4 regions of the Exiguobacterium sp. R-17 genome follow, and region 2 is predicted to be linked to each of the others. Evidence: riboswitches for the same ligand, from Rfam matches in the RefSeq annotation. Region 2 holds a riboswitch; each other region holds the start of a gene.
What was found. A riboswitch is a leader RNA that binds a small molecule or an ion and turns the genes downstream of it on or off. The one in region 2 is predicted to bind thiamine pyrophosphate.
Positions count from the first base shown of each region.

Region 1 (7,485 bases), 630 kb from region 2:
GAAGTCGATGGCAAACCTTATCTGTTCCTCGAGCGGACAGTCCCAGTCGGCGGGGTTCCGACACAGCAGACGATTCTCGAGCAACAAAAAAAATAACTCTCCCGCGTTTGGGAGAGTTTTTTCGTTAGACCGGAATCCGGTCGAGGGGATGTGGTTGTTGCGACGAACGATACCAACGCATGATCCAGTGATCAATACCGATTTGATACGCAAAGCGTCCTGCAGCAAGTAAGACGATTGAGGCAGCTAAGAACAACGGGTTTAACGCAATCGTTCCAGCAAGTAAGTAATTGAGATTCATGATGCTCCCGACGACCAGTGCAGGAACCGTCAATAGACTGAGAATCAACAAGATCCCGACGACGAGTTCTGCGAACGGAATCAAGACGTTGATCAGCCCGACGTTTGGTAAGGCGAGTTGCTCGATCCACGTCGCGTACCACGAACTGACGAGTGCGTCTTCGCCTATCGCTTTCGTTAGCGCCCCTTCAAGAAACGGTTTTGCATCAAAGCCATTGATGTACTTGCCGATCCCGGCGATGAACCACTGAATTCCGAGCCAGAGCCGGATGATCGTCACTAAACTGATGCCGATGATGTGTAATGCTTTCACTTTCAGACACTCCTCTACTACAACATAGTCCCCATCATACTGAAAAATCATCAGTAAGATAGGGACTATCATCATAACGTCATCGAACCGTCATCGACCTGTTACAAAAAAGGATAAGGTAGCCGTTCATGACCGCTGATCGAGACGATGACTGATTGCAGTTAATAAAGCAGCGACAAGCGCAACAAGCCCACCGACCAGTGCCGTGTTCATCATCGGACCGTTCGCATAAACGATGCCACCGAGTGCCGAACCGAAGGCAATCCCGACATTACTCGCAACCGGCATCAAGGAAGCGGCGAGTCCTTTTGCTTCCGGATTGAACTTTTCGGCGAGGTCAATCAAGTAGATTTGTGTCGAAGTCGTCAATAAAATCGACATCAATGACATCAAGGCGATGTTAAACAGACCAAGTGAAAGGGATACTGTCGTGAAGTATAATGCAGCAAGGACGATTGCTTGCACGACGAAGACGAACCGTAAGCGACCCATCGGATTTTTACTGGCAATCTTGCCGGCAAGGATGTTACTGAAGATCGAGACGACACCGTAAGCGAGCAGGATCGGACTAATCCACGTCTTCGCGATGCCGAGTTCCGTTTGTAGAATCGGCACGAGATACGTATAGACGACGTAGGTTGCCCCGAATCCAAATGAAGGAATAAAAAAGGCGATTAGGATCCGTGGATTAGCGAGCAATCCAAGCTGCTCCTTAATTGAACCGGAGCCCGTCGATTGCTGGACGGGAACGATCTTCCACACAGCGAGAAACTCAATCATTCCCATGACTGTCGTCAGCCAGAACGTGGCTGCGAAGCCAGCGTGTTGACCGATGAACGTACCGATCGGAACACCGAGGACGTTCGCAAGTGTAAAACCCCCGAAAATGAATGAGACGGCGACACCGCGCTTCGCGACAGGCACGCCATCGCTTGCGACGACCATTGCGAGCGAGATCAAGACACCGGTCAGGATGGCAGTCAGGATGCGGGTGGCGAGCAATACTTCGTAACTTGGAGCAAAACTACTGGCAAGGTTCAGTAAGACCCAAACGAGTAACAGACGTAGAATCAGGCGACGCCGTTCCAAGTGACCGGTCAGCGACATGACAATCGGTGTACCAATCGCAAAGGAGATGGCAAATGCCGAGACGAGCGTACCGGCTGTTGCGATCGTGATATCAAGGGCTGAGGAGATTTCAGCGAGGATCCCGACGATGACGAATTCGCTTGTTCCGAGAACGAACGTCAGGAGCGACAACGTGGCGATCAACAGCCAATCGCGTCGACTTAAACGAGTAGTAGGTGACATGGATGATTCCTCAATTCTGGCGCTTGCGCGCGAAACTATGAGTAACAGGATAGCATGAAACGATTTCGTCGGGTATCGCAAAGCGAGAATTCGGGAAAAGAACCATTATTCGAAATAGCGTGAGAATTTCCAGGCTTGCTGTTTTTTGCGTATACTACAGATGAAGACTACTGACAAAGGAGTGGAAACGATGCAAGCGACAGTGACATGGAACAAACAGATGGGGTTTAGTGGACAGACGGAATCAGGGCATCATCTTGCGATGGATGCAGCACCGGAGAACGGTGGCGAAAATCAAGCACCACGACCGACTGAACTGCTGCTACATGCCGTTGCCGGCTGTACTGGAATCGACATCGTCTCGATTTTAGAGAAGATGCGCTTGACGATTACTCATTTCGAAATGGATATCGAAGGGGAACGGGCAGAGGATCATCCGCGGCGTTTTACGTCAATCTCGATTCATTACCGGCTTGAAGGTGATCTCCCGGAAGATAAGGTCCGTCGCGCCATCTCGTTATCAAAGGATAAATATTGTTCGGTCTCGCAATCCTTGAACGCTGAGATTTCCGTCTATTATTCCATCAATGGTGTCCGGAGCGAGGATCCTTTGTGAAGAAAGTAGCACTGATCGGTTGCCTGTTGCTTGCAGGGTGTGCGCAGGAGACGACGGAACCAACGAAACCATCACAACCAGCAACGAAGCAACCGACGGAGGCGAAGAAACCAAAGCCTGAGCCGACAAAGGAAGCACAACAACAAGCACGATTAAAGCAACAACTTGAAGCGATGTCGACGTCAGAAAAAATCGATCAACTGCTCTATATCGGAGTTGCCGGCACGGAACTTTCAGCAGCTGACCGGAAATTGTTGCAGACGCATGCGATCGGTGGGGTCTTACTGCTTGGTGGGAATATTACGTCAGAAGATCAACTCTTGACGTTCACGCGTGCCATTCAAGAAACGAACCAAAAACCGTATGTTTTCGTCGGTGTTGATGAAGAGGGCGGACGGGTCAGCCGGGTACCGGATCAACGATTACGTCTCCCGACGAGTCAACGGATGGCGCAAGGTGCAGATGCTGCAAAAATGGAAGATGTCGGACGTACGCTCGGTCACCTGTCACGATTTTATGGGTTCAACATGGACTTCGCACCGGTCCTTGACGTCAATAGCAATCCGAACAATCCAATCATCGGCGACCGTGCGTTAAGTGCTGATCCAAAGACCGTCGCGACTCTCGGTACGGCTCTGATGCACGGGATGCAAGAGACGGGAACGATTCCGGTCGTCAAACATTTTCCCGGTCACGGCAATACGAGTGTCGATTCCCATGTCGGGTTGCCGAAAGTGACAGCATCAAAGGAAGAACTGAAGCGAACGGAACTGTTACCGTTCCAAGAAGCGATTCAAGAGGGCGCCGAGATGGTGATGGTCGCCCATATTCTCTATCCCGTGTATGACGATCAAAATCCATCTTCGCTCTCGAAGCCGATCTTGACTGACCTCTTGCGTCAACAACTCGGATTCAAGGGCGTCATCATCACGGATGACCTTGTCATGGGGGCAATCACGAAACGATATGGTCTCGCGGAAGCGGCACGCCAGGCACTTGTCAACGGAGCTGATATGGCGATGTTTTCGGAAGCAGGTGCCTATCCGAAGGTCCACACCAAAGTGATGCAAGCCGTTAAAGAAAAAACGTTGTCGTCAGAGATGCTCGATGCTAAAGTGATGCGGATCCTGAAGCTGAAGCAGACCTATGCCGACAGCCAGAAGCAACAGCGACCGACGAAATCGGAGCTTATTCAGCAAGTGGAAGCGCTCAACTAGGACTAGCGAAGCAAAGCGACTCATGCTAAACTAATGGGGCAAGCCAATTAAACACGAAAAGACACTAGGGGAGTCTCGCAGCAGACTGAGACGGAAGTATCCGGACCCTTTGAACCTGATCTAGTTCGTACTAGCGGAGGGAAGTGGCTCGAAACCTTAGATATCCTTAGCGCTTCAGCGCATTTTCGGACCACTCCCTTCAACATCGGGAGTGGTCCTTTTTTCGTATCGAAAGGAAGAACATGATGCGTCTACATCTGATTTCGACGGGATCCATCAATCCACGTGATGGAGTGGAAACCTTTCAATCGCTTCAACCATATACGGATCAGCTTCATCTTCGAGAACCGAATTTGTCGGCAGCAGAATTGCTAGAACTGATTGACGCGCTCCTTGCGAAAGGGTATTCGCCTAATCAATTAACCGTTCATGATCGGGTCGACGTCGCCCATGTCGCTGGTATCGGTGTGCAGTTGACGCGACGATCCTTACGCGTCGGCGATGTAAGGCGTCACTTTCCGAATCTCATCATCGGGAAATCCGTCCACTCTCTGGCAGAAGCACTTGCAGCGGAAGCGGAAGGAGCCGACCGACTGCTGTACGGTCATATTTATCCGACAGCGTCGAAACCAAACGTGCCACCGCGAGGGATCGATGCCTTGAAGCAAGTTGTCACTTTCACGACGAAACCAGTCATCGCAATCGGCGGGATCACTCCTGATCGCATTCCTGAAATCGCAGCGACCGGTGCAAGCGGAATCGCCGTCTTATCCGGTATTCTCGGTCAAGCGGACCCGCATGCTGCCATTCAGCGTTATCAGGGGGTACGGGTATGACGGATCACATCATCATCGGTGGTGGAGTCATCGGTTTGACGCTTGCTTACAGTCTCGCTTGTCAGAACGAATCCGTTCTTGTCCTTGATCGCGGAACATGCGGACAAGGGACGAGTCGGGCGGCTGCCGGGATGCTTGCGACGGACATCGAGCTGAGAGAAGAATTGCATACGCTTGCCGCGCGAAGTCGCCGTCTGTATCCGTTACTTGCGCGACGCCTCACGCGCGAGACCGGGATCGATTGTGGCTACCGGGAACAACCATTTTTATTGAAACGAAATGGGCAAGAATACTTATTTCCATCGGTCGGTCAAATCGATCCGCGACGACTAACGACTGCATTGATGCATGTCTTACGAAATCGTGGGGTACCAATCGAAGAACAGGTGGACGTCACGCGAATCGAGGAGAGTGATGATTTCATTAGGGTTGAGTCGAACACGGGAACGTGGACGGGACGAACGGTGACGGTTGCTGCCGGACGCGGGTCCCAAGCCTTGCTCGATACAGCTGGTATTTCGATTGCGACGCACGGTGTCAAAGGGGAATGTCTGGCAGTCCGTCTCGCAGGTCAGCCATTACGCTCGATCCTGTTTGATGACGCCGTCTACCTCGTACCGAAAGCGGACGGACGGATATTGATCGGTGCGACCGAACTACCGCACGACGAGACGATCGGTGTTAGTGTCGCAGGAGTCACGTCACTGCTTCAAGCAGCAGAGCGTCTCTATCCACCGATCCGTGATGCTGTCATCGAAGAAGTCTGGTCAGGCGTACGACCACAAACAGAGTTCGGCTTGCCATATATCGGAGTCGCAGATTCATCCCGTCGGATCTTTATAGGGACGGGGCATCATCGGCATGGCATATTACTCGCACCGGCGACAGCGGAAGTCTTGGCAAACACATTACGGTTGACCCTAAAGGAGGAAGTTCGATGAACATTACGATTAACGGCAACGACCACACCATTGAACAGATTGAGACGATTGAGGACATGCTCACGCAACTTGGCTTAGGGGAAAAACTTGTCATCGTCGAACAGAACCGACAGATCATCGACCGCGGAGCTTACAATCAAACGGTCGTTCGGAACAATGACACATTCGAAATCGTTCATTTCGTAGGAGGAGGATAAACATGCTACAAATTGGAGAAAAGACATTCGAATCACGGTTATTACTCGGAACGGGGAAATATACGGATGCTACGGTGCAGCAAGAGGCAATTGATGCGTCCGCTTCACAAATCTTGACGTTCGCCGTCCGGCGGCTCGATCTCTTTGACAAACAACAACCGAATTTCTTGGAGTCGCTTGATTTAACAAAGTATGATTTACTACCGAATACGGCTGGTGCGAAGACAGCGGAAGAAGCGGTTCGGCTAGCAAAACTTGCGCAGGCATCCGGTATGTGCGACATGGTCAAGGTCGAAGTGATTGGGTGCGACAAGACATTACTACCTGACCCAATCGAGACGTTACGGGCTTCTGAAGAGTTACTTAAAGAAGGGTTCGTCGTCTTACCGTATACATCGGACGACGTCGTCCTTGCACGACGACTCGAGGAACTCGGCTGTCATGCCATCATGCCGGCAGCGTCACCGATCGGTTCCGGGCAAGGCATCCTCAATCCGCTCCACCTAAAGTTCATCATCGAGCAGACGACGGTGCCTGTCATCGTCGACGCTGGAATCGGTTCTCCAACTGACGTCGCCTATGCAATGGAACTGGGAGCGGATGGTGTCTTATTGAACTCCGCTGTCGCCCATGCCCAGGATCCGGTCAAGATGGCGCACGCGATGCGACTAGCCGTCGAAGCAGGGCGCTTCGGCTACGAAGCGGGAAGAATCGAGAAGAAACAGTATGCAGTCGCGAGTAGTCCAACGAGTGGATTGATTCGATGACACGTTATTCACGTCAAACTCGATTTCAACCGATTGGAGAAGCAGGACAAGCACGCTTCGCAACAGCAAAGGTACTGATCATTGGGATGGGGGCACTCGGCACGGCATCGGCAGAACAACTCGTTCGCGCTGGTGTCGGCGTCGTCCGAATCGTCGACCGCGATTATGTCGAGTGGAGTAATCTACAACGGCAACAACTCTATACGGAGGATGATGCACGGCACAGCGTACCGAAGGCGATTGCTGCAAAAGCGCGACTTGAAGCGATTAATTCGACGGTGACGATCGAAGCACATGTATTAGATGTCGACCGGGCAGCGCTGACGTGGCTTCTCGATGATATCGATCTCATCATCGATGCGACGGACCATTTCGATATTCGTTTACTGATGAACGATATGGCATTGTTGCGCTCGATTCCGTGGATTTACGGCGGCTGCATCGGCAGTTACGGGATTACTTTCACTGTTCGCCCGGGAGAGACGCCGTGTCTGCATTGTCTGCTCGATCAATTACCACGTGATCAGGAGACGTGTGATACGGCGGGAATCATCGGTCCAGCTGTTCAGATGGTCGCCTCTCTACAAGTGACGGAAGCGTTGAAGTGGTTAAGTGGAAAGACGGACGCGTTGCGGACACGTCTGCTTGCCTTTGACGTGTGGTCGAATACATTCCAACAAATCAACGTCCAGTCACTGAAGCAAACAGAGTGCCCCTCGTGCGGCATCGAGCCGTCTTATCCTTATTTATCGAATCAAACGGTGCGTTTCACGGCACTGTGCGGTCGCGATGCCGTTCAAATCCGTGGAGACGGACAGCGAGATCTCGAACAATTAAAACAACGCCTCCAGCCGGTTGCGGCGATTTCCGCCCATAACCCATACTTGCTGGCGTTTACGACGGATGAGCATCGAATGGTCGCCTTTCGAGATGGTCGTGTCTTGATTCATGGCGAGGCGGATCTCGTTAAAGCAAAACGACTGTATC
Region 1 covers NZ_CP184372.1:1,173,816-1,181,300, forward strand. Annotated here, with positions in the region: gene ACN9MT_RS06055 (hypothetical protein) at 1-96, shown strand, start outside; gene ACN9MT_RS06060 (DoxX family membrane protein) at 125-613, opposite strand; gene ACN9MT_RS06065 (MFS transporter) at 740-1,924, opposite strand; gene ACN9MT_RS06070 (OsmC family protein) at 2,115-2,540, shown strand; gene nagZ (beta-N-acetylhexosaminidase) at 2,537-3,757, shown strand; TPP riboswitch at 3,814-3,916, shown strand; gene ACN9MT_RS06080 (thiamine phosphate synthase) at 4,003-4,593, shown strand; gene ACN9MT_RS06085 (FAD-dependent oxidoreductase) at 4,590-5,534, shown strand; gene thiS (sulfur carrier protein ThiS) at 5,531-5,731, shown strand; gene ACN9MT_RS06095 (thiazole synthase) at 5,734-6,498, shown strand; gene ACN9MT_RS06100 (ThiF family adenylyltransferase) at 6,495-7,485, shown strand, end outside.
Region 1: linked by a shared signal. The riboswitch ahead of ACN9MT_RS06080 (thiamine phosphate synthase) and the one ahead of thiD (bifunctional hydroxymethylpyrimidine kinase/phosphomethylpyrimidine kinase) in region 2 are both predicted to bind thiamine pyrophosphate.

Region 2 (7,485 bases):
CACTCACTTTGGCGTCAGCGTATTCTGCTGATCCTTTTGATCAGTTTATTCGCTTCTATCCCAATCATTTACGCCCTATCCGGTTATCGGACGATTGCAACGATAACAGAGCAAATAAAGGATCATGACATACCGTTAATCAATCAAGTGGACCAGTTGGTTGAACATAACCGAGATCGTGCCAATGCGGTGCGTGGTCTTTTATTGTATGAAGATAGTCGTTATCTCGAACAGTATTACTTTTCTACTTCTAAAATTCATGATTTACGAAACAGTCTAAATCAATCGTCGACCACGCCAGGAGCAATCAAGGATTTATTACGTCGCAATAATGTCTGGGAGTCCGAGATTGAACGAGTATTCGTCGTCTATGAGCGTCAGAGTCCAACGGCAGCAAAGCGCCTTGCCAAACAAACGACGCAAACGACACAAACGATTCTCGAGGACTTATCTCGTGTGAAAGATGATTTGTATAAGACACTTCAAGCAAAATTACAACAATCAGATACTTTAGTCGCTACATATAAATGGATGTGTCTCAGTCTCTCTATTCTGTCCTTTTTATTAATTAGTGCGACGATCTTTTTTTCCCACCGGTTCGCACCTAACAAGTCAGACGAATCGTCCTTAGAGTAAACGAAAAGCGCAGCCAAAGCTGCGCTTTTCGTTTACTCTAAAAATTATTCAGATACTGCTTTTCCCTCTTGTACATGCTCCATCGCCATATGAACAAGCGACGACACATGATGGTCATCTAAAGAATAATACACGACTTTTCCATCTTTACGAAACTTGACGAGCCCTTGTTTCAACAGGGAGCGAAGATGATGAGATGCTGTCGCAATCGAGCAGTCGACAGAAGCAGAGACGTCACAAACGCACAATTCCTCTTCGATCGTCAACGCATAAACGATTCGTAGTCGTGTCGCATCTGAAAGGATCTTAAATAATTTTCCGATTTCAAGCGTCGGAATCGTATCAACGACTTGTCCAATCTCAGACGCACGCTGTTCATCAATAGCAATCGTTTCACAACGGGGAATGTCCATGTCCGTCACCTCGTTTCTATTTCTATATTGCACCATGAGAAACAGGACATTTGCAAGTTCAGCGCATCCGCCTACGAATGAGCCAAAATACCAACCATCCCCCTACGTAATCACCGATATCCCAAACGATTCGATTTTGATCGACCGCACGTACACCGATATCGATGATCTTCGTACTCTCCAATCGATTCCTATAACGCTTACGTAATCGAGAAGGAATCGGGAGACGAAGCAGTATTCGATAATAGATGTCTAAGTGGGTGTGTCCCCAAATTTCTGTAGCGATCGAACTTGTCTTGATATACAACGGACGTTTGTAGCGTCTTTCATACTTTTCCTTCAGCAAGAGAGCCATTTCATAAGATACACGATTAGGACGCGGAAATAAAATTTTCCCCAAATGGTAGATCCCCCGATTATCCACGCGAATGATTTGTGGTTCCAATCGATACCGGATCCAATAGCCCCGAAAACGGATCGTCTGCCATTTCAATACAATCACCTCTGAACGGATTATACCCTGTTCTGAAGAGATTGATGCCATTCCCATACAGCATCTGTCATATGTTGTGCAGCACGTCGTCGATCTTCTTTAGCAAAAATTTCCGAGATGACCGCATATCCTTCTAATGGGATAGGAAGAGAAGCGACATTCGTTGCCGTAATTCCACCAATGCCGATTAAAGGTAAGCGCACGGCTTCGCGAATCGCTTGAAGCATCGTGTGTGACATCGAGTCGGCGTCTGCTTTCGATGACGTCGCAAATAGAGAACCTACACCTAAATAAGATGCTCCATCTCGTTCTGCTTCAATCGCTTGCGCGACGGTTGCTACCGATACGCCAATCACAGTGTTCGGTAAGAGACGTCGCGCTGCGGTTAGAGGAATATCTTCTTGTCCGATATGCAAACCAGCTCCGACAAGTAACGCAATATCAATTCGGTCATTGATAATCAAAGGAACATCATGACGATCCGTCAATCTCTTTAACCGGACTGCCTGTTCGAAGAATTCCTTTCCCTGCGCTGTTTTTTCCCGTAATTGTATAATCGTTGCACCACCTAAAATCGCTTCTTCAACGACCGTTTCGATTGCAACTCCCGGATGATATCGACGATCTGTCACCGCATAAATGGAATAATCAATTGACATGTTCTACCACCTCCATCAAATCTTGCTCCGTCATCAGACTGATTGCATTGAACAACTCTCGTTTGAAATTACCTAGACCTTTTTCTGATGCTGCCTGTTCTCCTGCTTTTCCCATGATAAATGTTCCGTGGACTGCTGCCTCAAACGCAGAATATCCTGCACCAAGAAAACTCGCAATCAAAGAAGCTGTCATACACCCCGTACCTGTGACGTCTCCGAGACGCGGCGTACCTACTTGTAGTTCCACTTCGCGCATGCCGTCCGTGATGTAGTCGATTGGACCTGTGACGACAATGACGGACTTTTGTTTACGAGCGAATGCACGAATGATTTCTCGATCCATGATCTCATCACTAGCAGCATCGACTCCTTTTGTTCGTCCATTCTCCCCAAGCAATGTCTTGATTTCTGAAGCATTTCCTTTAACGACCGTACATCCGAGTCTACTCAATTCTTTTGAAAAGGACGTACGCAATGATGTAGCTCCCGCTCCAACTGGATCAAGGATGATCGGAACGTTCAAGCGTCTCGCTTCGCTTGCGGCGAGTCGTTGAGCTGCTTGCATGTCTGCATCAATTGTTCCAATGTTCAAGACAAGAGCTTGCGCAAGTCGAACCATCTCTTCCACTTCGCGAATATCCTCCGCCATGACTGGAGATGCGCCAACGGCGAGTGTGACATTGGCGCAATCATTGATCGTGACTGTGTTCGTCAAATGATGAATGAGTGGTTTGTGTTTAAGAATGGTCGTAAACATGTGTATCCCTCCAAAGTGAATGAAAATGATGTGTCGGTCCAATCCCTTGTCCGAGAGCAAATCCATGACGAATCGCCTCTGTAACATACTTCTTGGCCTGACGTACACTGTCCGGTAAAGCTTCTCCAAGTGCCATCCGTGCCGCAATCGCTGCAGATAAGGTACAGCCTGTTCCATGAGTATGTTGATTATCTAACCGATCTGATGTGAAACGGTATTCCTCTTGCCCGTCCCATAATAAATCCGTGGCAGCTCCCGGTAGATGTCCACCTTTTAGCAAGACGGCTCCAGTCTTCATAGCCAACTGATGCATCGCCAGTCGCATCTCCTCTAGATTAGTAACTGACTGCCCTGTTAAGCGCTCTGCTTCCGGTAAATTTGGTGTGACGAGTGTCGCAAGTGGCAGTAACTCCGCGATTAGTGCTTCCTCTGCCTCCGTCCGCAATAGGGCATGCCCGCCTTTTGCGACCATGACAGGGTCTAGTATGATCGGAACTGTCTGTTTGCGAAGATGTGTTGCAATGACGTGAATCGTTTGTGCATTCGAGACCATACCGATTTTGATAGCATCCACACGAATATCTGAAAAGATTGAAGCTAATTGGGCATCAACGATTTCCGATGATAACTCTTCTACTGCTTGAACGCCCAGTGTATTTTGAGCCGTTACCGCCGTCAAAACACTCATCCCATAAACGCCCAATGCCGAAAATGTCTTTAAATCTGCCTGAATTCCAGCTCCACCACCGGAGTCAGATCCCGCAATCGTCAATACATGTTTCATATTTTTCTCACCTTTCCATCGAGCAATGTAAGGGAGTTGTTACCGACAAAAAAAGCGTCGACCGCTGTAAAAAAGCAGTCGACGCTATACGAAATCGTTATCCAACCATTTCGGTATCCGTTCGGCTCAACTTTCCTACGCTGGTATTATCCAGTTCAGGTAATAGGGTCGAAAACAGATTGGTTTTCCTCTCAGCCGGATTCCTCCAGCTCCCCTAGTTGCTCAAGTATTCATTTCGCCTTAACTGTAGCATAGCGGCAAGAAAAAAACGAGCCGAAGCTCGTTTTGAATTATAGGTATGCTAATGGATTAACTGCATTCAGAGGAGAAGAGGCACTGTACTGATAGCCTCCGACATGTAGTTCGAAATGCAAGTGTGGTCCTGTTGAATTCCCAGTACTACCAAGTGTTCCAACTTGCTGACCTTGAGAAACTGTTTGTCCTGCATGAACAGATAATGAACTCATATGAGCGTAGACTGTCGTATAGACTTTCCCGTCAAGGAAGTGAGAAATCATGACGTGATTTCCATAAGGCCCACCACCTGAAGCTGTAATGACCGTTCCAGCTGCTGCTGCGACGATTGGTGAGCCGACCGAACCACTGAAATCGACACCATTATGGAACGTATAGCCGTTCGCACCGCTTGCTGGTCCAAACCCTTGTGATACGCCACCAGAAGATGGACGAACGAATTTCCCACCGCTCGAAACAACGGGTGGGGCAACTGAAGTAGGTGATTCTGAACTCTTACCTGCTTGTTTTGCTGCTTGAGCATTCGCTTTAGCGGCTTTTTCAGCTGCTGCTTTCTCGGCTGCTGCTCTTTCAGCCGCTACTTTAGCTGCTGCCTTCGCTGCCGCAATCGCACGTTCTTGAGCTTCAAGTGTGGCTTGTAGTTCTTTCGCGTCTAGAAGTTCTGTCGTAAACTTCGTCTTACCTTTTCGTAATTTTTTAAGCGTAGCACTGCGTTCTTTCATTTGAACTTTCAACGCTTTTTTTTGTTCGATTAATGTTTTCTTCTCTTCAACCTGCTCCGCCTTTTTTTCAACGAGCGCTTGTTTTGCTTCCGCTAGCTTTTGTTGGGTTGCGATGTAATCCGAAATCATTTTATCATCTTGCTCCGCGATTTTTTTCCCTGCCATGACACGACTAAATAAATCACCTAAATCCTTCGATCCAAAAATGACTTCTTCCCATTTGATTGAGTTTCCATCGTTTTCTTGGAAGACACGTAGACGATCACCGAGTAGTTCTTCTTGTTTTTTCAACATCTCTTCGTAGCGAACGATGTCTGCTTTTAATTCATCGATTCGCAAATTCAATTTCTCGATTTGTTTATTTTTTTCGGAAATCTGAAAAATCTTTTCGTTGATCGCTGCATCGATTCGATTGATTTGACGTTGTTCTTTCGAAATTTTCGACTCTTGTTTTTTAATTGCTTTTTCTAATTTACGTTGTTCTGCGGCATTTTCAGCCTTTTTTTCTTTGATCGTTGCTGCTGCAATTGGTTGTGTTCCTGTTATAAGTAATGCTCCTAAAACAATGGTAGAAATTAGTTTTTTTAGCATATATCGTTTTCCTCACTTATGTTTTTCATATTTTATTATAGTATTCAAGTTTCTCTCATATCTGAAATAGATTATAGCACCCTAATCGTTTCAAAAAAATTTCATTTACATTTCAAATGAAAACGTTTTTTTGTAATATAATCATTTATTTTTTGAAAATCGCAAAAAAAGAACCGCTGCATAAGCAACGATTCTTTACTGTTTAAAACATCGTCATTGGGTTCACTGAGCTAGCTGGACCAGTTGCACTATAGCTGTATCCACCGACGTGGATTTCAAAGTGTAAGTGTGGACCAGTTGAATTCCCAGTACTTCCACGTAAACCGATTTGTTCACCTTGACTGACGCGTTGACCTGCGTGAGCATTGAGTGCGCTCATATGAGCATACAATGTTGTGTACGTTTTACCGTTTAATTGGTGAGCAATCATGATGTGGTTTCCGTAAGGACCACCACCTGATGCTGTAATGACTGTTCCTGTTGCAGCTGCAACGATTGGAGTTCCAACCGGACCACCAAAGTCAATCCCGTTATGGAACGTATAACCGTTTTCTCCACCTGCTGAGCCATAGCCTTGCGTGACAGCCCCAACCGTTGGATGGATGAACAGACCACCGGATGATGGTGACGGTTTAGGTGTCGCAGGTGCTGACGGTGTTGGCGCAGCTGGTGCTGGCGCAGGTGTAGATGCTTTTGGAGTCGATTGTTTCGTCGAACCAGAAGGTTTCGCGGCTTGCGACGCTTTCTCTTGTGCTGCCTGCTGAGCCGCTGCTTCTTTAGCTGCTTGTTGCTCAGCTTCTTTTTGAGCCGCTGCTTGAGCTGCTTCAGCTTCTGCTCGCGCTTTTGCTTCACGTGCTGCTTGAGCTTGACGCTCTTTTTCGATACGTGCTTCACGTTCACGTGCTGCCTTTTCAGCTGCAATCGCTTTTTCTTGAGCAATCAGAATTTGCTGGACTTCTTTTGCATCCATCAATTGTGTTTCAAATTTCTCTTTTTTCTTACGTAATTCTTTTAAGCGTTTGTTTCGCTCTTTTAATTGCGATTCAAGTTCTGCTTGTTGGCGTTTCAATTCTTGCTTTTCAACAACCAATTGTGCTTTCTTGTCTTTCACTTCTTGTTGTGCATCCGCTAATTGCTTTTGCGTATTTTGATAATCCGTGATCATTTTATCATCTTGCTTTGAAATCGATTTTCCGGCCATGACACGGCTAACGAGGTCACCGACGTTTTTTGCCCCAAAAATGACTTCTTCCCATTTAATCGAGTTCCCGTCATTTTCTTGCATGACACGAAGACGATCCCCAAGTAGTTTTTCTTGGCGTTTTAATTTCGCTTTATACTTTTCGATTTCCTTTCCAAGTTGAACGATTTCTCGTTCCGTCGCCTTAATTTGACGATCTTTCGTTTCGACAGCAAAGATCTTTTCATTCAAGGCTTCGTCTAATCGATTGACTTCTTGTTGCGTCTTAGAAATTTTTTGACCCTCCTGATTAACGGAAGACTCTAAGTTTTTTTGTTTTTTAGCATTGTCTTGTTGCTGTTGTTCGTTTTTAGCTTTCTGTTCACTTAAATCGTCAGCTGCTGCAAAATGAGGTGCTGATGAAAGAACTAGTGCGGAAACGATGAGCGACGCGAACGTTTTTTTCATGTAGTATTCCCTCTTTTTCTCTAGTAGTATGTCGATGAATTATATGGAATAACAGTTACGTTAAAATTAAATTCTATAATAGTTTTTCTTATTTATAGGAACGTTTTTGATTATAGCATTCATTCCTCTTCCATAATATTTCAGTGATATTTCATTTTAAATAAATTGTTCCTCTTCTATGTAATAGAAAATGATGGAAAACAGCTTCCCATTGCAACTTTGATTCATTTTTGGGAAACTGAAGCGAATGGAGGGAAACATCAGATGAAACTAGATCATACCGGCATCGCCGTTCGCGATATGCAAGAAGCAATCTCATTTTATACAAAAGTACTTGGTGGAACATTAACAAAAGAGTACTCAAACCCCGCACCTGGTGTCGCTTCCAACATCGCCGTCATCGAGTTCGATGATGCGCATATCGAGCTGTTGACACCAACTAGCCAGGATAGTCCAATCGCTCGTTTTTTAAAACAACGTGGAAAAGGAGTCCATCACATTGCCTACCGTGTTGATGATTTAGATCA
Region 2 covers NZ_CP184372.1:540,763-548,247, reverse strand. Annotated here, with positions in the region: gene ACN9MT_RS02880 (CHASE3 domain-containing protein) at 1-636, shown strand, start outside; gene ACN9MT_RS02875 (ArsR/SmtB family transcription factor) at 681-1,049, opposite strand; gene ACN9MT_RS02870 (hypothetical protein) at 1,108-1,449, opposite strand; gene thiE (thiamine phosphate synthase) at 1,563-2,201, opposite strand; gene thiM (hydroxyethylthiazole kinase) at 2,191-2,958, opposite strand; gene thiD (bifunctional hydroxymethylpyrimidine kinase/phosphomethylpyrimidine kinase) at 2,939-3,742, opposite strand; TPP riboswitch at 3,858-3,968, opposite strand; gene ACN9MT_RS02850 (murein hydrolase activator EnvC family protein) at 4,033-5,310, opposite strand; gene ACN9MT_RS02845 (murein hydrolase activator EnvC family protein) at 5,513-6,958, opposite strand; gene mce (methylmalonyl-CoA epimerase) at 7,223-7,485, shown strand, end outside.

Region 3 (7,485 bases), 1.4 Mb from region 2:
AGGTGGAATCTTCGTCTATTCGACTTGTACGATTGATCCGACCGAAAACGAGGAGCAGACAGCGTTCATTCTCGATCAGGGTTTTGACTTTGATGCATCTTTCGCGGAACGCATGCCAGAATCCGTGCGACATCTGATTGGGAATCGAGCAGAACTCAAGTTGTTACCGACGACAGTCGGAACGGATGGCTTCTACATTGCCGCGTTTAAGAAACGAGAAGATTGATACGAACGGAGGACTGTCATGGAGTTAGCTCACCTTTCGACCACTGGGAAAGTCAGGACTAAAAATGAGGATACGGTATTACTCATCGGGAACGCTGAACGTGGTCTTGCTGTCGTTGCGGATGGTATGGGAGGTCACGCTGCTGGCGATATCGCAAGTGCGATCGTTCGCGAGGTATTTGAAGCATCCTTTTCCCTCATGCCAAATCGCCCGATGGAATTGTCCGAATGGATAGAACAACGTGTAGCCGAAGCGAATGCCCGGATTCTTCAGTTTTCAAAAGAAGAACAACTTGCGATCGTCGGAACGACCATTGCCTGTGTGTGCTGGGTCGAGGATTTGCTCGTCATCGGTCATGTTGGAGACAGTAGGGTCTATGCTCTTGAAGGTACGGCGTTAAAACAATTGACGGATGATCATTCTTACGTCAACATGTTACGACAAATGGGAGAGCTTTCGGACGAGGAAGTCGAAAATCATCCACGTAAAAATGTCATCACACGATCGGTCGGCTCGAACGAAACGGTCGAAGTCGACATTCAAGTAAGAGATGCTCCAGACTATGACCTCGTCCTTGTGTGTAGCGACGGGTTGACCGATGAAGTGCCAGATGATGTCATTGAACAAATCATCTTACGGGATGATCCGCTTGATGAGATCGTCGGACAATTGGTGAAAGAAGCGAATGCTCGAGGAGGCGCGGATAATATTACGATTGCCGCCATCCGGTTCAAAGAAAGAAAGAGGGTCTGAATATGCGATACGGAGATCGATTAAATGACCGCTACCGCATAGAACGGCTAGTTGGAAGTGGCGGGATGGCGAATGTCTATCAAGCCTATGATGAGATTTTAAAGCGTCATGTTGCCATTAAGATTTTACGGACTGAATTTTCGCATGACGAACAGTTCATTCGTCGATTCGAACGTGAAGCGCATGCTGCTACCAGCTTGAATCATCCAAACATCGTTGCCGTCTATGATGTAGGCGAAGAAGATGCCATCTATTACATCGTCATGGAGTATATCGATGGTATGACATTAAAGACATTTTGTGAAAATCAAGCATTACCTGTGCCGCAGGCCGTCGATATCATCGCTCAAATTTGTGATGCGATCGATCATGCCCATGCACACCGAATCATCCATCGCGATATCAAACCGCAAAACATGTTGATTCGAGAGGATGGTACCGTCAAAGTAACGGATTTCGGAATCGCTGTGGCGATGTCGAATGCGACTCTGACGCATACGATGTCGGTCCTTGGGTCTGTCCATTACTTCTCGCCAGAACAAGCAAAAGGTAAATTTGCCGATGAGAAGTCGGATATCTATTCGCTTGGTGCTGTCTTATACGAACTTGTGACAGGACAAGTCCCGTTTGAAGGTGATTCACCGGTTGCGATCGCTTTGAAGCATCTGCAAGATACACCGCGTCGTCCATCCGTCTTGAATCCGAAAGTGCCACAAGCGCTTGAGAACTGTATCATGCAGGCGCTCGCAAAAGCACCGCATGACCGTCAGCAGTCCGTCGCAGCCTTTAAGGCAGATATGGTGACGGCGTTGTCTGACGAACGAGCAAGTGAAGGCATCCGAGGTGCAGAAGAGGATGAGATGGAAAAGACGATGGTCTTATCACCTGTACAAGTGCCAGAAGAATCAAAAGCGGAACCGGACACACCTGTCGTCACGACCGTTCAACCGAAACCGTCAGAAAAGAAAAAGAAAAAACGCTGGTGGGTCATCCTATTATTACTTGTATTACTCGGTGGAGCGGCTACGACGTTTGCGATGTGGCCGGATCCTACCGTTACGGTACCGTCCGTCGTCAAAACGGATGGAGATGAAGCGGAAACGAAGCTTGAGAAACTTGGATTTGTTGTCGAGACGACAGAACGAAACAGTGATACGGTCGATGAAGGAGACGTGATCAGTCAGACACCGCGTGAAAACGCGCAGGTGAAAAAGGGCTCAACAGTCAATTTGGTCGTCTCAACCGGCAGTGCTCCGGTCGAAGTGCCAGATGTAACGGATGATGTTGAAAAAGAAGCAATTGCGACGTTAAAAGAAGCTGGATTTGCTAAAGTCGAGGTCGAACGTGAAAAGTCGGATGAAATCGAGCGAGGTAATGTGATCCGGCAATCGATCTCGGCTGGTACGGAGGTCATCGCGAAAGAACAAACGATTACGATCACCGTCTCGGAAGGAACATCTTCTTTCGAGTTGAAGGATTTGACGAACTTATCGAGTGACGAAGCAAAAGCCTACCTGGACGAAAAAGGGCTCGATGGAACGTTCGAGCAAGAATTTTCTAGCGACGTGAAACTCGATCAAGTTATCCGTCAATTCCCACAAGCAGGGACTCAAGTCGAACCGAACGACTCCGTGACGGTCTTCATCTCAAAAGGTGAGGAAGAAAAAACGTTGACAGCGACGTTCCCTGAAAAGGTCGTCTATGACGCGGTCAGCGAGAACGAGGACGAGGAACCACCGAAACAAGTCATCCGGATTGAGACGGAAGATGCGAAAGGGAAGCGGACCGTCATCGAGGAATCAATTGACCAAGATGAGACATTCGACGTGCCGGTGACGATTGATCCGGGAGAAGAAGGCAAGATTACGATTTATAAAGACGATACGGTGTATCGTTCAAAAACCATCACGTACAATCAAGCAAAAGACGCACAGTGAATGTGATGAAAAAGGAGTGCATAGGATGACGGAACAACGCATCGAAGAGAATCGAGAAGGAACGATCATACGCCTGCAGGGTGGCTTTTATGATGTCATGACACCAGAAGGAGAGGTCCGTTCACGGGCAAGAGGGAATTTCCGAAAACGCGGCATCAGTCCAGTCGTTGGAGACGAAGTCGTTCTTCATATCGAAAGTGAGACCGGGTATATTCTCGAAGTGAAGGAGCGGGACAACTTTTTAGTACGCCCGCCTGTCGCGAATATCGATCAAGCGTTGCTTGTCGTCTCGGCTGCAGAACCTGATTTTTCAGCGCACTTGCTCGATCGTTTCCTCGTCTTGATCGAAGCGAAGGAAATCCAACCCGTCATCCTGTTAACGAAGATGGACTTGCTTGATGATGTCAAAGGTCCTGCAGTTAGAGAGGCAATTGCCGCTTACCGGAAGATTGGTTATACGGTCATCGAGACATCAAGTGAGACATTGACAGGTGTTGAACAAGTCCGTCCGTTACTGGCCGGGAAAACGAGCGTTCTTGCCGGACAATCCGGTGTTGGGAAAAGTTCGCTCTTGAACGCACTTGAACCAACACTCGACTTAGAGACGAGTGCGATTTCGAAATCACTCGGACGTGGACGGCATACGACACGTCACGTCACGTTGATGCCACTTGCCGAAGGCTTGATTGCTGATACACCAGGTTTCTCGAACCTTGATTTTCCGTATGATATGGAAATCGAGGATGTACGGTGGAGTTTTCCTGAATTCGTGGCTGTACAGGACGAATGTAAGTATCGAGGATGTTTGCACTTGAATGAACCCGGATGTGCCGTCAAGGAAGCCGTCGAAGCACAAGAAATCATGTCCTCTCGTTATGAGAACTATGGTATGTTTATAGACGAAATCAAGAATCGAGCCCGGAGGTATTGAAGATGATTAAAATTGCACCATCTATCTTATCAGCAGATTTTGCGAATCTTGAGCGTGATGTCAAAGCAGTCGAGGCAGCAGGCGCGGACTATATCCATTTCGATGTCATGGATGGTCAGTTCGTACCGAATATCTCGTTTGGACTACCTGTGCTCAGCAGTTTACGTCAAAAGACGGATATGGTCCTTGATGTCCATTTAATGATTGACCAGCCAGAACGTTTCGTTGAAGATTTCGTTAAGGCAGGGGCAGATATCGTGACGTTCCACGTCGAAGCGACGAACCACGTCCATCGTGTTTTACAACAAATCAAGCTAGCTGGTGCAAAAGCAGGGGTCGTCTTGAATCCTCACACGCCATTATCAACGATTGAACACGTCCTTGAGGATGTCGATATGGTCTTATTGATGACGGTCAATCCGGGCTTTGGTGGACAAGCCTTCATCGAGAGTGTCATGCCAAAACTCGCATCACTTGCACAAATGAAAGCAGATCGTGATCTGACATTTGAAATCGAGATTGATGGTGGCGTCAACCCGGCAACAGCAAAACTTTGTATCGAAAACGGTGCGAACGTTCTTGTCGCGGGATCAGCAATCTACAATGCACCAGATTATGCGGAAGCGATCACTAGCATTCGTCAAGGGGCTGCCGTATAATAAGAACGAGAAAACGAAATATGATGACCGCAAGGGGTGTCGCTTGAAAAGCGGCTGAGAGGAGTCTTTTAGACTTTAACCCTTCGAACCTGTTCCGTTCAAACGGACGTAGGGATGTGGCGCACGCAGGCAGTACGGCGTTCGTCGTACTGCCTTTTTGCGTCCTCTCGTACAATGAAGGAGGAAAATAGCATGAAACGGTTACAAATGATGATGGAAATTGCCATCTTCGCCAGTCTCGGAGTCGTCTTTGATTTACTGATTCCATTCAAAATGCCACAAGGTGGCTCGATCAGCTTAGCGATGTTACCGATCTTCGTCATGGCATTTCGCCACGGGGTCGTCGGAGGGGTCGTCACGGGAGCGCTTGTCGGTACGATTCAATTGATGTTCGCTCCACAAGTCTTGACGATCGTTCAACCGATGCTTGACTATACGATTGCGTATGGTGTCGTCGGATTAAGTGGTCTGTTCGCGCGTCAAGTCAGACTAGCCGCACGCAATGGACAAAAGAAAAGCTTGATGGCGTTCGTTCTCCTGGCGACGTTATTAGGCGCAGGACTCCGTTATATCTGTCATGTCATCAGCGGAATCGTGTTCTTCGCGAAATATGCAGAAGGTCCAGTCGTGCCATATTCATTAGTTTATAACGCGACATACATGGTACCATCTTATGTTTTATGCGGTGTCGTCGCGGGTCTCCTCTTTACAACTGCGCCACGTTTACTACGTTATTCAGCACGAGGCGTCTGAGATGCGGACGATTCTCGTGTGCGCCGGTCCTCAAGAAGAAGTGCCGGATTTACGGACGTTTTGTCAGCCAGGTGACTTTATCGTCGGTGTCGACGGTGGTGTTCAGACGATTGAATTGTTTGGGCTGACATGCGACCTGACGATTGGTGATTTTGATTCGCTTGGTTATGTACCTGAAGGGGCAATCGTTCATCCGGCCGAGAAAGATGAAACGGATCTCGAACTGGCACTTCGTACAGTTTCAGAGAAGAAACAGTTTGAGGATACCTTCATTATCGGGGCGACAGGTGGGCGGCTCGACATGACCGTCCAAAATGTATATCTATTGAAGCGATACCCAGAGGCACGACTCGTGACGAAACGAGAAGAGGTACGATACTTGGCTGAGGGAACGTATGCAGTCGAAGCCGAAAGCTATCATTATCTTTCGTTCATTCCACTCGTACCATCGACTTTAAGCTTATCCGGAGTCAAATATCCACTTGATACACATCCAGTACCGGTCGGAGGTTCCTTGACCGTCAGTAATGAATGGAGTACGTCAGAAGCGACAGTAGAGCTCCATCAAGGAGAACTATTGATGATGCGGACGCTTAAGGAATAGAACAATCATACAAAAAGAGGCCGTGGATGACTCCGCGGCCTCTTTTTAGATGAAATTATTCTTCGAGTTGAGAAGGGGCGACACGGATGTCGCTTTGAGCGGATAGATGTTTTCCTTTGACGAAGAGATGATAACTTCCCCACATGACAAGGAAGAAAGGAACACCGATGTATAAAGCAATCCGTTGATCCGCTTGAAACGCAAGACTGACGAGGACGACGACATTAAGTGTCAACGATATCAACGGTAATACTGGATAGAATGGCGTCTTGAACTTTAGTTCGGATAGATCATGTCCGTTTCGGATGAACTGACGGCGGAACGCAAGTTGCGAAGCGGAAATTGAAATCCAACCGACTTGAGCGCCGAGTCCAGCTAAAGACAAGAGCCAGATGAAGACGGTATCCTCTGCGAAAAATGCTGTCAGAAGCGATAACATTGCAAACATCATCGTAAAGAGTAAAGCGCGCATCGGCACACCACGTGCATTAACATAAGATAATTTCTTTGAAATCATCCCTTCTTGTGCCATTGCCCATAACATTCGGGTCGCGGCATACAGTCCCGAGTTCCCGACGGATAATAGTGCTGTCAAGACGACGATGTTCATCAAGTCAGCGGCATACGGGATGCCGATCGCATCAAAGACCATGATGAATGGACTACTGACTCCGCCAGCCGTCTCATACGGAATCAATGCACCGACGATCGTGATCGATAAGACAAAGAAAATGAACGTCCGCCAAACTGTATTCCGGATAGCTTTTGGAATCGATTTTTCAGGCGTGTCAGACTCCCCAGCCGCGACACCGATCAATTCCGTTCCCTGAAAAGCAAAATTGACAGCAATCATCGTCGTCAAGACACCGAGAATTCCGTTTGGAAACCAACCGCTTGCCGTGAAGTTCGCAAACAATGAGGATGGACGATCTGCTTCCATCGGTAACCAGCCAAACCAAGCTGCGCCACCAAGAATGATGAAGAAAAGAATGGCGAGTACCTTTAAACTTGAGAACCAGAATTCCGCTTCCCCGAACGCTTTGGCGGAGACGGCGTTTAAACCGAATAACAAGACCGTAAAGACGGTACACCAGACAACGACCGGCACATTCGGAAACCAACGGTCCATCAAACTACCGGCAGCTGTGATTTCAAGTGCCACCGTCACAGCCCAGCCGAGCCAGTAAATCCAACCGACGGCAAAGCCGATACCTGGTCCGATGAAGCGTGTCGTATACGTTTGGAATGATCCTGAGACTGGCAAGAAAACTGCTAACTCCCCTAAACATAACATCGTCAGATACATGATGGTCCCACCCACGATGTAACTGAGGACCGCCCCGAGAGGTCCTGCTTGTGAAATCGTTAACCCTGATCCTAAAAATAAACCTGTTCCGATAATTCCACCGAGTGAGATCATGAACAGGTGTCGACTCGTCATCTCTCGTTTGAGTTGCATGATGACTTCCCCCAATTCTGACAAAATAAAGTACGTTCCTATCGTAAGCGTTTTCAATAAAAGCGACAATTAGTTTATGAGAAAAATAAATGAGAGAATAAAAAAACCGGAAGGGAAGATTCCCATCCGGTGGTTGCGCCTTATACGCGTTCGACTTTACCTG
Region 3 covers NZ_CP184372.1:1,898,487-1,905,971, reverse strand. Annotated here, with positions in the region: gene rsmB (16S rRNA (cytosine(967)-C(5))-methyltransferase RsmB) at 1-226, shown strand, start outside; gene ACN9MT_RS10225 (Stp1/IreP family PP2C-type Ser/Thr phosphatase) at 245-979, shown strand; gene pknB (Stk1 family PASTA domain-containing Ser/Thr kinase) at 982-2,916, shown strand; gene rsgA (ribosome small subunit-dependent GTPase A) at 2,942-3,847, shown strand; gene rpe (ribulose-phosphate 3-epimerase) at 3,850-4,506, shown strand; TPP riboswitch at 4,529-4,638, shown strand; gene thiT (energy-coupled thiamine transporter ThiT) at 4,699-5,259, shown strand; gene ACN9MT_RS10200 (thiamine diphosphokinase) at 5,261-5,863, shown strand; gene ACN9MT_RS10195 (amino acid permease) at 5,919-7,322, opposite strand; gene rpmB (50S ribosomal protein L28) at 7,463-7,485, opposite strand, start outside.
Region 3: linked by a shared signal. The riboswitch ahead of thiT (energy-coupled thiamine transporter ThiT) and the one ahead of thiD (bifunctional hydroxymethylpyrimidine kinase/phosphomethylpyrimidine kinase) in region 2 are both predicted to bind thiamine pyrophosphate.

Region 4 (7,485 bases), 970 kb from region 2:
ATGCATCATGTGCAGGCACACGGCACACCAACACCGCTCTCGCCGCAAATCCGCCCTTTTACGGCAATTCAAGTCGACGACGCAGGCGCGCGCAACTATTTACGCAGTCTCACACCTGATCGTCGGGTGGCGATCCATTTCGAACTGACTGGACCCGTCGTGACGCTCAAACGATTGACGGATAAACAGCAGCATCAACTGTCCCTGCCCTACTTCGATCGTTTGCTTGGACAGACGGAGTATTTGCAGCGGGTTGCGGATGTTTCGTTCAGTCCTGATTTACAGGAACGGATCGTTTCCGGTACGCCGATCGTTAAGCTCCATCTCGATCGAACGGCTCAGAAAGTTGAAGTCCGCGTGTCGTTTGATTATCAAGGGATTCAGCTGAATCCACTCGACGAGACGATTTATGCTGGACGGGATCAAGTAACGGAGCAAAGTGTCTTACGCTATTTACGTGAATTCCAAGCGACACCATCGAATTCGCACTATGTCATCACCAGTGATGCCGCGCAGTATGCTTTTTTGCGGAGTCTGCTTGACGAACGGGTTGCGCTCGGTCAACTGGAGTTATTTGCAACGCAAGCCATCCGAACGACGTTACCAAAAGGACCCTTTCATCCGCGGATCGAAGTCGACGTGACAGACCGCCTCGACTGGCTCGTCTTCAACTTTTCGATGGATGGAATTCCGGAAGACGAGCTGAAACGTGTCCTGAAGTCGCTCATCTTACAAAAACGCTATCACCGCTTGAAATCCGGACAGTTCGTATCTTTAGAGGCACGGGCCTTTCAGCAGTTGCAACGGGTTCTCGCCCAGATGGAAGCGAGTGAACGCGACTTACGCGACGGACGACTCGTCTTACCTGCCGTCCGGAACATGAAGCATCTGATCGGTGCCTCCATCCTGCATCTCCATGCCGATTTGCTCGAGAAATGGTTCGAATTGAAATCCGGACAAGGATTCCGGCTCGACTTGCCGAATTCGTTAGAGTCACAACTCTATCCGTATCAACGGACGGGCATTCAATTTCTGAAGAATTTGGACGCGCACGGATGTCACGGCATCTTGGCCGATGAGATGGGGCTTGGAAAGACAATTCAAGCGATTGGTTATGTAGCGACGATTTCAGATAGTCGTGCACTGATCGTCGCACCAGCATCACTGCTCCGCAACTGGGAGGCGGAACTGAAGCGCTTTTTACCCGGTCGACCGGTTCATGTCGTGACGGGATCTCAAACTAGCCGACTTTCCGAACTGGAGTACTTGGCTGAAAACACAGTGACGATCGTCTCCTACACGACGCTTCGGACCGACGTCCGTCGCCACCCTGTATATGACGTCGTTTTCTTTGATGAAGCACAGCACTTGAAGAATCCGCAGTCACAAACGGTCAGTCAACTGCGACATCTGCAAGTAAAACGCCGGTTCGCCTTGACGGGAACACCACTTGAGAATCGACCGCGCGATATCTGGTCGATTTTCCATGTCTTGTTTCCGGAATTACTGCCGGATTTAGCGACGTTTGAGAAATGGTCGTTTGATGACATGCAACAATTCATTCAACCATTTTTATTACGGCGTGAGAAAAAAGATGTCTTACAGGACTTACCAAAGAAGCAGATCGAGCATCATTATGTCGAGCTCGGACCGAATCAAAAACGGTTATATGCGTCGTATCTCGCCAAATTGCAACTCGAGACGCTGCAGCATTTAGACGAAACGAAACGTGAAGATCGTTTGAAGTTACTGGCGGGCTTAACGCGGTTGCGGCAAATTTGCAACGATCCGGGATTATTCGTCGAGGGGTACACAGGGGAAGCAACGAAACGAACGCGTCTGCTCTCACTGATTGCAGAAAAACGAGCAGCCGGAAAACGGATCTTGATCTTCTCACAGTATACGCAAATGCTCGAGCGCATTCGTTCGGATCTCGCGCAACGTCACCTCCCCCACTTCCTATTGACGGGTGAGACACCGCTCGAAGACCGGGTCGCGTTATGCGACCAGTTCAATGACGGTGAAGTCGATCTCTTCTTGATTTCGCTGAAAGCTGGTGGAACGGGACTCAACCTCGCCTCCGCTGATACCGTCATCCTGTTTGACAGCTGGTGGAATCCGGCCGTCGAACAACAGGCAGCCGATCGCGCCCATCGGCTTGGACAACAGTCTGACGTGACGGTCATCAAATTGCTGACACGCGGAACGATCGAAGAGAAGATGACGGAATTACAAGATCGAAAAGCCAAAATGGTCGATGCCGTCCTGACGGCTCCAGACAGTGACGCCTTGACCGTCAAGGAACTCGTTCATCTCGTAACGACAAAGGAGGAACAACGGTGATCCTTGATCTCCTGCTTGGTTATCTCATCGGTAGCATTTTAGGTGGTACGCTCTTTAAGTACATTAGTCGTACCGATTTGGCACAGGTCGGTTCCGGAAACATCGGTGCCCGCAATGCCCATCGTGCCGGTGGGCTTCCGGCTTTTTTATTCGTTTATCTGTTTGATGCCGCGAAGACAGTCTTTGCGTTGCAGATCACTGACACGTTTTATCCGGTCGCCCTCGCCGTGCTCATCGGTCACTTGTTTCCGTTGTTTCATCCACGACGCGGCGGTAAAGGGTACGCTGTATTTTCCGGAATCGTCTTCGCTATCACGCCATGGGCATATCTTGCCGGATTAGGCATACTCGGTTTGTCTTATCTCGTAACGAAAGATAGTGTCAAAGCGGGCCTTATTCCGGTCGTTTTACTTCCGTTACTACCCGTCTTCTTAGACGCAGGGTCAGTCAATATCTTGTGTACCGTTACCGTAAGTCTACTTGTCCTGTGGGCTCATGATGCACTCCACAAGCCAGCCATTACATAAGGAGGACGTCTCCATGATCGACTTTTCCATTGCAACTGCGGACGACGCGGAAGCAATCCATGAATTGAACTACCTCACCTTTACAGAAGAGATTCCGCAACATCAACCGAACATCGAACGGAAACGAATTGATCGATTCCATGATCAGAACACTTACTTGATCGGTAAGGAAGACGATCGACTCGTCGCAATGATCGCCATTCGAAAGCATCGTCCCTTTTCGCTTGAAGAAAAGGGCGTGACGCTAGAAGAGACACTGACGGACCCAGCGGAAATCCGCTTACTTAGCGTTCGTCCCGAATACCGCAATAGTCGTACGTTCATGCAATTGATGCGCTTTTTAATGGTCTACCTCGAGCGGGAGACGATTGATCATGTCTATATCAGTGGTACGACGCGGGAAGCAAAACTATACGCGCGGTTCGGCTTCACACCGATTGCAGCTACGCTTGGTAGTGGTGACGCCCAGTTTGTACCGATGTTGTTGTCGCGCGCAACATACGAACGATCCGTCATCGCGGATGTCTTACGTCCCCTGCATTTTCTAGCCGGTCCGGTCGAGGTTGCGCCGACGGTCCGTCAAGCGGCGCAACAAGCACCGCGTCCACACCGGACGGCCTCGATGCGGCAGCTCGATCAAGATTTACGTGGCCGAATGTGTCAGTTGCTGGATTTGCCACATGTCTCGATGGCCGTCGGCAGCGGTACGCTCGCCAATGATATTGTCGCGCAACAACTCACTGGACATGGATTAATCCTGAACGGCGGCGAGTTCGGTCAACGCTTGATTGATCACGCGGCACGTGCCGGCAAGTCCTTTGATGTCCATACGCTTCCCCCCGGTCACCCGATCGACTTGAAGCAACTCGCTCATCAATTGAGGCAAACGGCATACAACTGGATCTGGTTGACGCATTGTGAGACGTCAACGGGTGTTCTCTATGATCTTGATGCAGTAAAAGTGCTGTTAGATCAACGAACCGCACTCGTCGTCGATGCGATCAGCGCTGTTGGAACCGGACGTTTCTCATACGCTGGTTGCAAATTCGTCACGACTGTTTCCGGGAAAGCGATTGGTGGTTTACCGGGTCTTGCGTTCATTGGTCACGCAGATCGCGTCCTACCTTCTCTCTGTATTCCCCGTTATCTGGATTTAGGACTCTATGCGGAAGGGGTTGCCTTTTCCGGCTCGTCGAACCTGTTGCTTGCCTGTCAGGCAGCGCTTGATGCCCTCGATCTTAATCAAGCAGCAATCAAGATGACCTATCTCGAACAAGCCGTCCGCGCAACTGGATTCCAACTCCTCGCACAACAAGAAGCACAAGCGCCGGGAATACTGACGATCGTTCATCCGTCCGCAACCGCTTTAGGCGACGCTCTGCGCATTCAGGGGTATCACGTCCAGTACGAAAGCGACTATCTCGTTTACAATCAGTGGCTGCAAATTTCGACGATGGGACAGACGACGATGCGGCAAATTGAACGCCTCGTTCGTGTTTTAGTTCGTGAAAATCAACGAATCATCATAAAGAATGAAAAAAACGAAAGACCTCTCAACCCCTGATTTCAAGCGGTTTGGAGGTCTTTCGACTTCAAAAAGATAAAAAAAGAGGTTTATGGATTTAAAACATAGGGGTATAAACTCATTAGCACCGCATCAAACCGGTGACTTACTCACACATGTTTCTCAATATCAGCGTAATGACCTGGGAGAGAAATGCAAAGTCACGAAAGCGTCAGATTCATGAGAGTCTGAAACCGATTGTCTTAGCATGATTCATATTGTTCAGGATTCGTCCTGCTCCTACATTCATTACCTTTTGAGGGCTATACCAAATTCAAGGGGGAAATGAACATGTCAGTTAATTTAACAGCCGAAAAACGCGAGGTACGTCCACGCTCACTCCGTAAACAATTGCGTCATGAAGGAAAAGCTCTTGGCGTCGTGTATGGTTACAAAGTGGAAAGTACACCAATCGCATTTGAAGAAAAAGAATTGCTTAAAATCGTCCGAGAAAACGGTGAAAACGTCTTGATTTCACTCAAACTCGACGGTAAAAATATTAACGTCTTGATCAATCGCCGTGATATGGATGTCTTCACACCAACAGTCGATCACGTTGAATTCATCGCCGTGAAAATGGATGAAGAAACAGAAGTCGAAGCAGACGTTGTACTTGTTGGCGAAGCAGCCGGTGCAAAAGTTGGTGGTTTCCTATCACAAACACTCTTTAAAGTAACAGTCGCCGCTACACCAGATAAATTACCAGAAAACGTCGAAGTCGACGTCACGAACCTCGAAATCGGCGATTCGATTTCTGTAGCCGATCTTCCAGAACAAAAAGATTTCCGCATCGTTACAGAAGGCGATATTCAAGTCGCAGCTGTCGTCGAATCGACACTCGAGCAGGATCTTGAAGAAATCGAGGAAGCAGAGGCACAAGCAGAAGCTGGCGAAGACAACGAAGCGGAAGCAACAGAAGCGTCTTCAGAAGAAACAGCTGAAGAGAACGAAGACAATAAATAAGTCGTTTAAAGATACGCCCTTTGCGGCGTATCGTTTTTTTGTGTCTTGACAACAGACGCTGGATTGCCTAAAGTGAACAGCGTATCACCTATTACCATATCCACTAGGGGAGCCCAATTGGCTGAGACGATTCACTTCGGACCCTTCGAACCTGATCTAGTTCATACTAGCGTAGGAAAGTGGAGCGATCACATCCAATGACTCCTGCTGCGCGCAGTTTTTCTGAGGACCGCTCTCTTTTTTACGGAGGGCGGTCTTTTTTGGCGTCTCCCCCATTCAAAGGAGGACGTATCTAATGCAACACTGGAAAATGAAAGAAATCATGGTCATGATGATGCTCGCCGTCGCTTGCGGCGTCATCTATCTTGGTTGGTCAACACTCTGGTTACCGATCTCAGCGATCTTCGGTCCTGTCGGTGCCAACTGGATGTTTGGCATCTGGATCATTGCGAGTCCGCTCGTCGCAGCAATCATTCAAAAGCCAGGTGCCGCTTTAATTGCGGAAGTCGTCGCGGCAGCCGTCGAACTGTTCACAGGTAGTCATTTTGGTTTATCCGCTCTTCTGATCGGAGTCTGCCAAGGACTTGGTGCGGAACTCGTCTTCGCGATGACGCGTTACCGTCGTTATGACACATGGACCTTGATGTTATCGGGTGTCGGAGCCGCGATTGGTAGCATCGTTTATAGTCTAATCGCGAACGGATTCGGTTACTACACAACGACGACGTTGCTTGCGACAACTGGCTTACAATTGATCAGCGGCGCATTACTCGGTGGCTTGCTTGCAGCCATTCTCGTCCGTCGCCTTGTTGCGACTGGTGTCTTGAACGGGTTTGCGGCAGGACGTGCGAAACGAGAAATCGCATGATTACTGTCGACGACCTCAGCATCCGCTATCCCGGTCAGATGAAATCGGTGCTCAATCATGTATCGCTGACGATTGAGCAAGGGACGACCCTTCTGCTCGGACGAAGTGGGAGTGGCAAGACGACATTACTTCATGCCCTTGCCGGACTGACACCGGAAACGATTGAAGTCGAACAGACTGGTACCGTTACCCGGTCCGGTTCGGTCGGAATCTTGTTTCAAAATCCAGAAGAACAGTTCTGCATGGAGACGATCGGACGCGAAATCGCTTTTAGTTTAGAAAATCGCTCGATTCCGCACGTGGAGATGGATGAACGAATTGAACGCTTACTCGCACTCGTCGGTCTCCCCCTTCCCTTCTCGACACCGATCGCGAGTCTATCCGGTGGAATGAAACAGCGTCTCGCGCTCGCAGCGGTCCTAGCACTTGAGCCGACGATCTTATTACTCGATGAACCAACGGCTCAGATTGATCCAATCGGACAACATGAGCTGATGGCGTTGATTTTTCGGATTCAAAAAGAACACGATTTAACGATCGTCTTGATCGAACACCAACTCGATGTCTGTTTGTCGTACGTCGACCAGGTCGTCTTGCTTGAGGACGGATCGATTACTGCGACAGCAGATCCACGGGATCTGTTCCCCCAGGATTACAAAGAGCTTCAAACGAAAGGTATTGCCGTTCCCTCTTTGTATCCGTATACGTTAGAGACATTACCCATAGATGGACCGCAAGCGGCGCGACTTCATGTGCCTTCCACCGTCGCTACAGCTGGTCGCTCTTTGTTACACGTCGCTGCATTATCGACGAAAGCACCATATCCGCTGACCGATGCGACATTTTCCCTGCAGACAGGAGAATGGGTGATGCTGCTTGGGGCAAATGGATCCGGGAAAAGTACATTGCTTGCGACACTCGGGCGGTTGCTTCCCAATCGTGGAACGTATCAGCTCCAGGGACGTCCGGTTCATCGTTACTCCCGGCGTCGCTTTTATGAGCAAGTTGGCTATGTCTTTCAACAACCGGATCTGCAGTTTCTTAAGCTGACGGTCGAAGCGGAAATCGACTGGAGCCACCGGGCATCGACGAACGTTAAGCGCGCGGCGTTGCTCGAACGGCTGGAACTGACATCTGTCAAACAGCAGTCACCACTTGCTCTTAGTACGGGGCAACAACGACGGCTCAGCGTCGCAACGATGCTCGGACAAACGAAAGAC
Region 4 covers NZ_CP184372.1:1,515,438-1,522,922, forward strand. Annotated here, with positions in the region: gene ACN9MT_RS08060 (DEAD/DEAH box helicase) at 1-2,343, shown strand, start outside; gene ACN9MT_RS08065 (glycerol-3-phosphate acyltransferase) at 2,340-2,870, shown strand; gene ACN9MT_RS08070 (GNAT family N-acetyltransferase) at 2,884-4,434, shown strand; gene ACN9MT_RS08075 (50S ribosomal protein L25/general stress protein Ctc) at 4,726-5,397, shown strand; TPP riboswitch at 5,493-5,592, shown strand; gene ACN9MT_RS08080 (ECF transporter S component) at 5,693-6,265, shown strand; gene ACN9MT_RS08085 (ABC transporter ATP-binding protein) at 6,262-7,485, shown strand, end outside.
Region 4: linked by a shared signal. The riboswitch ahead of ACN9MT_RS08080 (ECF transporter S component) and the one ahead of thiD (bifunctional hydroxymethylpyrimidine kinase/phosphomethylpyrimidine kinase) in region 2 are both predicted to bind thiamine pyrophosphate.